3 regions of the Chryseobacillus diguaensis genome follow, and region 2 is predicted to be linked to each of the others. Evidence: predicted binding sites of a transcription regulator. Region 2 holds the regulator's gene; each other region holds the start of a gene.
What was found. The regulator Rex, encoded in region 2, represses fermentation and respiration genes when NADH is low (regulators of the CRP and FNR family bind a similar motif). The targets are predictions, from matches to a motif close to TTGTGAAATATTTCACAA.
Positions count from the first base shown of each region.

Region 1: a site for Rex is predicted at 1,397-1,414, ahead of ACOT8F_RS01085 (DUF3224 domain-containing protein). Genes of this name have one in related genera too.
Region 3: a site for Rex is predicted at 1,685-1,702, ahead of yumC (ferredoxin--NADP reductase 2). Genes of this name have one in related genera too.

Region 1 covers NZ_JBMKNV010000001.1:219,876-223,059, forward strand. The annotation lists gene ACOT8F_RS01085 (DUF3224 domain-containing protein) at 899-1,288, opposite strand; gene ACOT8F_RS01090 (helix-turn-helix domain-containing protein) at 1,594-1,737, shown strand; gene ACOT8F_RS01095 (S1 domain-containing RNA-binding protein) at 2,378-2,827, opposite strand.
Region 2 covers NZ_JBMKNV010000023.1:5,159-8,342, reverse strand. The annotation lists gene ACOT8F_RS20365 (CPBP family intramembrane glutamic endopeptidase) at 1-130, shown strand, start outside; gene ACOT8F_RS20360 (YdiK family protein) at 133-336, shown strand; gene tatC (twin-arginine translocase subunit TatC) at 354-1,109, opposite strand; gene ACOT8F_RS20350 (redox-sensing transcriptional repressor Rex) at 1,419-2,060, opposite strand; gene moaC (cyclic pyranopterin monophosphate synthase MoaC) at 2,064-2,570, opposite strand; gene ACOT8F_RS20340 (ABC-F family ATP-binding cassette domain-containing protein) at 2,714-3,184, shown strand, end outside.
Region 3 covers NZ_JBMKNV010000005.1:170,326-173,509, forward strand. The annotation lists gene ACOT8F_RS10395 (NUDIX domain-containing protein) at 1-211, opposite strand, end outside; gene ACOT8F_RS10400 (NAD(P)/FAD-dependent oxidoreductase) at 326-1,555, opposite strand; gene yumC (ferredoxin--NADP reductase 2) at 1,957-2,955, shown strand.

The sequences.
Region 1 (3,184 bases), on a different contig from region 2:
ACGGAAACCATCCGTACTAAAGTAAGTTGTTAAAGGAGTACATTACTGAGGTAAAAACGGCTCCCGAATCATGGAAGACTCATTTCCACGGAGGTGAAAGTCCTCCCGTCAGAGTGCTAATACAACTGACGAAGACTAATCTATGGCGGTGTCGTGAGGCGAAGTCTGATGGAGATGCGGACAATCGAGAGACCCGCAGTCGGACAGGCAGACCCAAATGCATAATTGTGAAGCACAGCGGCAGGGTAAGTTGGCGACCATGCGAAAGAAGCCTCTCGGTAAAAGAGGGTCTCTATCCATTGAATCAGCCGGATAAAGACAGCTTATCAAGTGATGGTACTGGGTATGTCTGGAAGGGAAGGGCGACGGCCCCGTGAGATCTCTATTCGAACCGAAAGGACATGTTTATATATCCGAAGTGATCCATTGTAAATGCCTCGCCCTCATGCAATAACGGCTGGGATAGACGGTACATTATGGTTTACTGGGTGGGGAGCAAATAAAGATAGGACGTTTTTCCATTGCTGATGAACAGATTACAGAATATATGATCCCTACACACAAGCTGAGCCATATGGTATCACTTGTGATAATAATGGGAAAGTTTGGTTTGCATTAGTGGATAAGTTAGGTAATATAACAGATTATTGATGCAAGGGAAGTGTTCAGGGGAATCATTAAGTTTAATGTATAATACTATAGGATTTATTAAAATTAGGAAGTTTATTTTTTGCTTATTCAAGAAAAGGGCTCAAGAATTGAACAACGATGGATTGTTTCAACAGTCTATTATTTTGGTCTTTAATCAGTTTAATAGCAGGATAGTGAGGAAGTTCGTTCGAAGAAAAGGACATTCCCGGTAGTACAGGGATGTCCTTTATTACTGTTTAGTTAGAATTTAAAAGTTTAGAATCATCTTACTTGTTTCAACTGTAAACTTATAATTATAAGACCCTTTCAAGCTTTCTAAGTCACCGGTAGCTTTGATGATTGTTGCTGGAGAATCTAGATTTCCATTATCATATATTCCTTGCTCTATAGCTGTAAATGTTCCCCGTTTTCCCTTGTAAGTTCCTTCGAAATGCAGAAATCCGGAAATTTTAGAAGTGGCCAAGTGACCATCATCTATAGTAGAGTCTATATAAAATAATAAATATTCAACAAAAGCTTTTCCTGTTAATTCACCCTCAATATCATATTCGACATGGGCAATATTAATAGGGAATTTTTTTCTAGTGTCATCTACTGGTTTTTCATCCCATTTGCTTACTGTAAATGTTACCTCCATGCGTAAATCTCCCTTCATTATAATAGTAATTCACCTCCAGTATAATATCCAAAAAGTACCATTATCAATAATGAGATAGGAGTGTTTTTATTTATTTTCCTTCTACTTTTGTGAAATATTACACTTAATGTAACGCGCGCGATAGTTCAAAAAGCTAAAGTAGCAACCCTAATAATTATCTTTATCTTCCACAATAGGGCGCGATCAATGAAATTCTTAAAGCCTTCGAACAAAAAGATGAAATCAATTTAGAAGAGGTTCTTGCACAAGTTAAACAATTAGAGTTACAAGTTGGGAAAGCATTTATTTTACAAACATTAAAAGATACGCTTGGAAATCGAAAAGAAGCAGCAAAAAGATTGCAAATTACGATGAGAAAACTTCGTTACCTTTTAAACGAAAAAAGTTGCTGTCTCGAAGATTCTGGTACAAAAAGTGTTCACCAGTAATAAAGCCATGCATTTTTTTCGAATTCCGGATTAAATACTCAAATTGAAATTTCCAAATCTATGGTTCGCATTAAAATAACAGAAAATGATCGAAATAAAGCAGGATAAAATACTTTCTACAACTCTTTTACTTACATTGTTACCAAAATTGAGTTCCTGAAGTGAAACTATTTTATATCCTTCCTAACAAAGGCATTTGAAAAATGGGAACAATGTTTCACCCATATGAACTATCTGATGCTTTTATACAAGGAGGAGTCTGTAATTTCTAACATATTGATGTAGATATAATCTTCCACAAAGTTTTCTGGAGTAAGCTAATTATTTATGGGCTGATCGGTTTTTACCGTTCAGTCTAACAAATTTGAAATACTGGTATAATGCTAGTTTGTCACTTTAGACGTTATTTTGCACTATAGACTCTGTCTAAACTTGCAAGGGAAATCTTCCCTTGATCCAATAAAAAAGAGGGACATTGCCCGCTATTTTATTTTAGCTTAAACATCTTAATTTATTTTACATTTGTAAGCGCCTGATAACTTTGTAAGTTCTTTGTTAATTGGTTTATGTTACCTTAAAGAAGGCAAGCTAATTACAGGCTTGCCTTTATCTATAATGAAGCATTAAAAAACGCTACAAGTTATGCTCGTCTTCCGCCTCTGCCGCCCTGTTTTGATACAGTGTTACGTTTGAGGGTGGACAAATTCTCTTCACTAGCCTTTAAAAAACGGGCCATTTTATCTTCAAAACTTTCCTTTGGTTTGAAATTACCTTTGGGACGAAATTCTTTGGATCGGTAATCTGATCTTCCCGGGCGTGGTGGGCGTTGTGAATAAGAAGAAGTTTGTCCTTCAGGTCTATCTATCGCTTTTTTGATGGACAAAGAAGTTTTTCCTTCTTTCATACTTATCACTTTTACTTCAACCAGATCGCCTATCTTCAGATGGTCATTTACATCTTTTACATAGCTATCCGCAACTTCACTGATATGCACTAAACCTGTTGATCCATCCGGTAATTCTACGAATGCTCCAAAATTAGTGATGCCTGTTACTTTACCTTGTACCTTGCTGCCGACTTCAACTGACATAAAAATAATGTTCCCCCTCAATTATGTTAAAAACACTTCATTATAACAAATTTTCGATGAAAATAATATCAACTGGCGAAATTCATTTTTGAATGTTGGGTAAATGGCCAGTCATTGACTATGTTTGGTTAAAAATTTTACTTGGTTCATTTCATTTCTAGAAAATTTTTAAAATGTTCATCAAGCCAATTCCATGTTTATAAAATCTGGCTGCCTTAAGGCGGCACGTTTTCTTCATTAATAAGAACTTTAAATATGTAGATCAAGAACTAATATATCTTTGATGGTGGGGCAAAATACTATACAATAAATGGAAAAATAGATCCTGAAATACCTGCCATCTGTGTAAAAAAAGTG
Region 2 (3,184 bases):
AAAAAGAATCATTGTACCTATGATTGCACACATGTCTATGAACACTCTGGTCATATTGGTTAATTTCGGGCTCAAGGACCAGATCGAACAATTAAATCATCAAATGCAATTGATTATTGGAGGCCTTTAAGAATGAGAACCAGCCCAAACATAATGGGATTTTTCTACCTTGCAATGGGTGCTTTGTTTACGTACCTGGCTGTTAATTCTTCAGGAGGCGGTTTGTGGACTTTTCCCACAATTGTCCTCATTCTGATAGCAACATTTGACTTTGGTGCTTCCATTCGGATGTTTGCTTTCAGCAATAAAATAAAAAAAATGAAAAATAAGAAATAAAGATAAAGTAGCCTTTCCTATTCGGAGAGGCTTTTATTTTGCTCCTCAAAAATGACCTTTTGTGCTTTTCGATAAGAAGCTCTTGATATAAGGATGCTTATTTCATATAGCAGCACCAGCGGAACAGCAACGAGTACTTGAGAAATTACTTCAGGCGGGGTAATGATGGCAGCTACAATTAAAAGAAGCAAATAGGCATACCTTCTCGTTTTAGATAGAAGCATCGGTGTGACAATCCCAAGTCTTGTCAGAAACATAACAGCAACAGGCATTTGAAACACGATGCCGAACGGAAGTATGAGTTCCAGGAGAAACGTAAAATATTCGTGAACCCCGATTACTTGAACAATGCCGAGCTCTCTTGAAATCTGGGTCATAAAGTTTACAACTATCGGGAACAAAACAAAGTAACCAAAGGATATGCCGATCAAAAACAATCCTATGGAAAGAGGGATATAGCTGAGCGTGACCCTTCTCTCCTTTTCATATAGACCCGGGCTGATGAAGGCCCAAAGCTGATATAAAATGACAGGAGATGTGAGAATGATGGCGATGATGAAGGTGAATTGCATGAAGACAAGCATCGGATCCGTCAATTTAAAGGCATTGAGAGAAAAGAGCTTTGCCTCATTGGTATGCTGCAGGTAAACAATTGCCGGCCTGGCGAGGAAAAAACCTGCTACCATGGCAGCTGCAAAAAAGAAAAGGACAATAAAAAGCCTTACTCTGACCTCAGCTAAATGATCATAAACCGACATCTCCTGTTTTTTCATCATAACTCCATCCCATCTTCTAATGTAACAGCTTTACTTTGTTCTTGTCTGTTCTCGCAGATAGTGATGCTGTTCGTAAATGCTTTTATCACGCATTTTAACTTACTTCGGGGCATCTTTTCTTAAAGATCCTGCCAAATTAAGGGTCCTTCAGCTGAAATTTAGAGTGAGAAGAAACAAAGTTTAAGAAAAGAGCCTTGTTCTTTTAGGTGCTTGCGCTTTCTTTGGTATTAATGTCATCCCGATTTGCACACCTGCTAAAACGAGAGCCGTTTTTGCTGCTGTTTTCATCGAAAGCCGCCTCTTTTCTTAAGATTCTCCCTGGTAATGCTTTAGAAAATACACAAGAGACTGAAGCTCTACCGCAAGATCTATATGATGAATCCGGATACTGTCAGGCACATTCAGTCTTGCAGGTGTAAAATTAAGAATGCCTTTAATCCCTTTTTTAATAAGCCGGTCTGTGATAGATTGTGCTGCCGGTGCAGGTACGGTTAGAATGGCAACTGGCGTATCCCCAGGCATATTTTCTTCAAGGGTATCCAGATGATAAACCGGCACTCCCCCTACCTCGGTTCCTATTTTGCTTTCATCCACATCAAAGGCAATGGTAATTTGAGTATTATTGTTTTTAGAAAAATTGTAATGTAAAAACGCGGTTCCTAAGTTTCCGACCCCTATTAAAATAACCTTGGTTACTTCATCCTGATCAAGGGTTTTTCGAAAGAAGGAAAGCAAATAGGAAACATTGTAGCCATACCCTTTTTTTCCTAGTGCTCCAAAATAGGAGAAATCACGCCGTATCGTAGCTGAATCTACTTTTACTGCATCACTCAATTCCGCTGAGGAAACCCGCTGTTTCCCTGAAGCATGGAGGTTCTGCAGGAAACGGTAGTATAGCGGCAGGCGTTTTGCTGTCGCCTGGGGTATTTTTGATTGATCTAAATTCACGTCTTATCCCTCACGATCTTCGATGCCTTCATTACGGCTGTAGTCGCCGCTTTTGCCCCCTGTTTTCTTTTGAAGGTAAGTGGGGCCTATAACCATTCCTTTATCAATGGCTTTGCACATATCATAAACAGTCAAAGCGCAGACTGACACGGAAGTTAGCGCTTCCATTTCAATACCTGTACCGCCTTTTGTCCGTGCTTCTGCTACTATATTTAAAAAGAATTCATCTTCTTTTTCTTCCCATTCGAATGCTATATCAATACCGTGAATGGGGATTGGATGACACATGGGTATAATATTGGAGGTCTGCTTGGCAGCCATTATTCCTGCTACTTGTGCAACTGCGAGCACATCACCTTTTCCAATCTCCTGGTTTTTGATTTTTTCGAAGGTTTCCCTGTTCATGCTGACTTTTGATTTAGCAGCAGCTGTGCGTACTGTTGAATCCTTAGAAGTAATATCTACCATTTTCGCTCTGCCCTGTTCATTAAAATGAGTTAAACGCGTCATTACGGAAACCTCTCCTTTACCAAACTATACACTATTTTTTCCTTGTTGTCTTTTTATGACATTACTCTTAGCAAGCAATGCAAAGTGTTGCCCTCATTGATTTCATAGGCTACACTTAAGCTAGCATAATAGAGGTGAAACAAATGATTATTTTACAAGTTCATCAGCTCACAAAATCGTTTGGTGCTGATCTTATTTTATCGAACATTAAACTTGAAATTCAATCAAGAGACCGTATTGCTCTTGTTGGCCGAAACGGCGCTGGTAAATCGACTTTATTGAAAATTATTTCAGGGCAGCTTTCGTATGAATCAGGCGAAATTTTCATGCCGAAAGGCCTTTCTATCGGATACCTTGCCCAAAATACAGGACTTGAATCAAGCCTTACCATTTGGGATGAAATGCTGACTGTGTTTGAGGATCTCAGACAAATGGAGAAAAAAATGCGTTCTTTGGAAGCAGAAATGTCTCATGTTGACCCTACTGCAGGTGCATTTGAAAAGTTAATGAATGAATATGATGCCCTTCAGGTTAGCTTTAATGAAAAAGGCGGTTACCAGTATGAAGCAGATATCCGTTCCGTTCTCCATGGTCTCGGGTTTGCTCAGTTTGAC
Region 3 (3,184 bases), on a different contig from region 2:
CCTCCAGTTCAGCCATAACTCCCGATTCTTCTTTTATTTCTCTAACAATCGCCTGATCAATCGTTTCATTATGATTCACAAAGCCTGCAGGAAGAGACCATTTGCCTTTAAGACCTCCATATTTCTTTTTGACAACAAGCCAATTTCCTTCAGCATCAGTCACAAGTCCCGCTACTGCAATCCATACTTTTCCCCTTTTTTCTTCACTCATGTATATTCCTGCCTCCCTAATGAATCAGCTGCTTTATAATCTCAATTTAAAAGGTTATATAAAAAAGGCAAAAGCCTGAATGCTTTTGCCTTTTTCCTATTTTATCATTTAAAATTAAAAGAATTTGAATTTACCTTTTTTCAGAACCATTCCAGGACCGCCAACCATGAATAATGCACGGTTATCGATCATTTTCTTCATAAAGGATGCTTTTGTGCCGTACAATTTTTTACCGAATGCTACACCAACGGCATTGCTTTCACCAAGTGAAGCAACTGTACCTTTGATGTCCGGTTTGAATTGTTCTAGCTGTCCTTGCTGGCGGATCAATGCTGCCAGGTTTTTCGCGCAAGTTTCACCCTGCTGCATAGCAATCTGTGCAGTCGGAGGGAATGGACGGTTGATTTCTTCGTTGATGATTAAAGAGCAATCACCAATGATGAAGACTTCGTCATGACCAGGAGCGCGAAGCTCTGGAGAAACTTTTACACGGCCGCGCATATTTTCAAAGCCTGCTTCTTCTACAACGCTGTTACCGCGGACACCTGCTGCCCAAACAACAGTATCAGCTTTAATTTCTTCCATTTGCTCATCTTTTGCAACGATGATGCCTTCTTCAGTACATTCTTTAATAGCTGTACCGATTTTGAATTCTACTCCTCTTTGCTCAAGGAAGTTCACTGCGTACTCAATCAATTCCGGATCAAAGCCTGGAAGTGCTGTTGGTGCTGCTTCCACACAGATAATGCGGACATCTTTTTGGTCAATATCGTACTCGCGGCAAAGTTCTGGAACACGTTCAGCAAGTTCTCCAAGGAATTCAATACCTGTAAATCCGGCACCGCCTACAACGATAGATAAACGTTCTTTTCGTTTTACTTCTTCCGTGTTGTATGTTGCAAATTGAAGTTCGATATGCTCGCGCAATTGACGTGCTGCATTAATATTTGTGATGCCAAACGCGTATTCTTTCAAGCCTTTGATGCCGAAAGTTTCCGGGTGAGATCCGAGTGCAACAACAAGATAGTCATACTCAAGCTCGCCATCTTCAAGAATAACTTTTTTTGCTTCTTTGTTAATTGCTGTAACAGATCCTTTTACAAAGTTAACGCGTCCAGAGTTAATAACGTCTTTTACCATGTAACGGGCTTTGTCATGATGAATCGTACCAGCAGAAGCTTCATGAAGCCATGTTGTTTCATAGTGGTAATCATTTTTGTTCACAAGTGTGATTTCTGCATCGTTCACACCCAAATGCTTCTGAAGACGTGTAACTGTCATCAATCCGCCGTAACCTGCACCTAAAATAAGAACTTTTGGCTTTCTCAAATGAATCACATCCATTTAACAGATTTGTTGTAGGGTATAAAAATAGCTAATGTTATCTTCTGCCCTTTTTCAACATATTATTTCTTTTTTTGCAATAAAGATTGTGAAAACCTTCACTTACTTTTCCGCAAAAGGCCAAAATGGTAGGAAAATACTTCACATAAAATTAACAATAATGTCTATATATAATCATATTCTTTTCGACATATATTTTCAAGCTATAAATTATTCCTAATAAGAGGTAAGAAAATTCCAAAAATATTGTAGAATTCTGTATAATTGATTATGATTATATTTAACGTATTACCGCATTGCTTTAATGAGGTGCACTTTTCCATAATGTTAATACATTTTGCACACCCGAAATATGATATTATGTTATTCATTAAGAATATTTTTTGCTGGGGGGACTTTATGTGAAGGAAGATACAAAGATTTATGACATTACCATTATCGGAGGCGGGCCAGTCGGCTTATTCACAGCTTTTTACGGCGGTATGAGACAGGCTAGCGTAAAAATAATTGAAAGCTTGCCTCAGCTTGGCGGACAGCTATCTGCCCTCTATCCTGAGAAGTACATATATGATGTTGCCGGATTTCCGAAAATCCGTGCTCAGGAACTTGTCAATAATCTAAAACAGCAAATGGCTCAGTTTGAACCTGCTGTTTGTCTGGAACAGGCTGTTGAAGGTGTCGAAAAGCAGGCTGACGGAGTATTCAAGCTGACGACAAACAGTGAAATTCATTATTCTAAAACGCTGATTATTACAGCTGGAAACGGTGCGTTCCAGCCTCGTAAAATGGAACTTGAAGACGCTGCTAAATATGAGAAAAAAAATCTCCACTATTTTGTAGAAGATATGAACTACTTCTCAGGAAAACGCGTTATGCTTTGCGGTGGCGGGGACTCTGCTGTTGACTGGGCTCTCATGCTTGAACCTGTAGCTGAAAAAGTGATCCTTGTTCATCGCCGTGACAAATTCCGTGCGCATGAACATAGTGTTGAGCTTCTGAAAAATTCGAAAGTAGAAATTAAAACTCCTTATGTTCCTACTGAACTGCACGGCGAAGATCATATCGAGCAAATCGTTCTTGAAGAAGTAAAAGGTGATCACAAAGAAATCATTGATGTAGATGAACTGATTGTCAACTACGGTTTTGTATCTTCCCTTGGCCCGATCAAAAACTGGGATCTTGAAATTGAGAAAAACTCTATTCTGGTTAATAGTAAAATGGAAACTAATATCGAAGGCATTTATGCTGCAGGAGATATTTGCACATATGAAGGAAAAGTTAACCTGATTGCAAGCGGATTTGGTGAAGCTCCAACTGCTGTTAATAACGCAAAAGCTTACATGGATCCAAAAGCGCGCGTTCAGCCGCTGCACAGTACAAGCTTATTTGAAGGAAAATAAATAAGTTTAAGCCGCTCTCAACTGAGCGGCTTTTCTTTTATGGCTCTATAATATTTGTTGGGGATGATTCCTGCTTTCGTCCGCCGATAAAAATGGAAATGCCGCTGATATTTCAGCTCAGCCCGCTGATTCAGAGAAACAGCCTTTAATTAAAAGGCAGTTTTCGCAGAGATTGTTGCTATTCGTAAAAGCTGTTATCACGCATTTAGTCTTGCTTCGGGGCATCTTT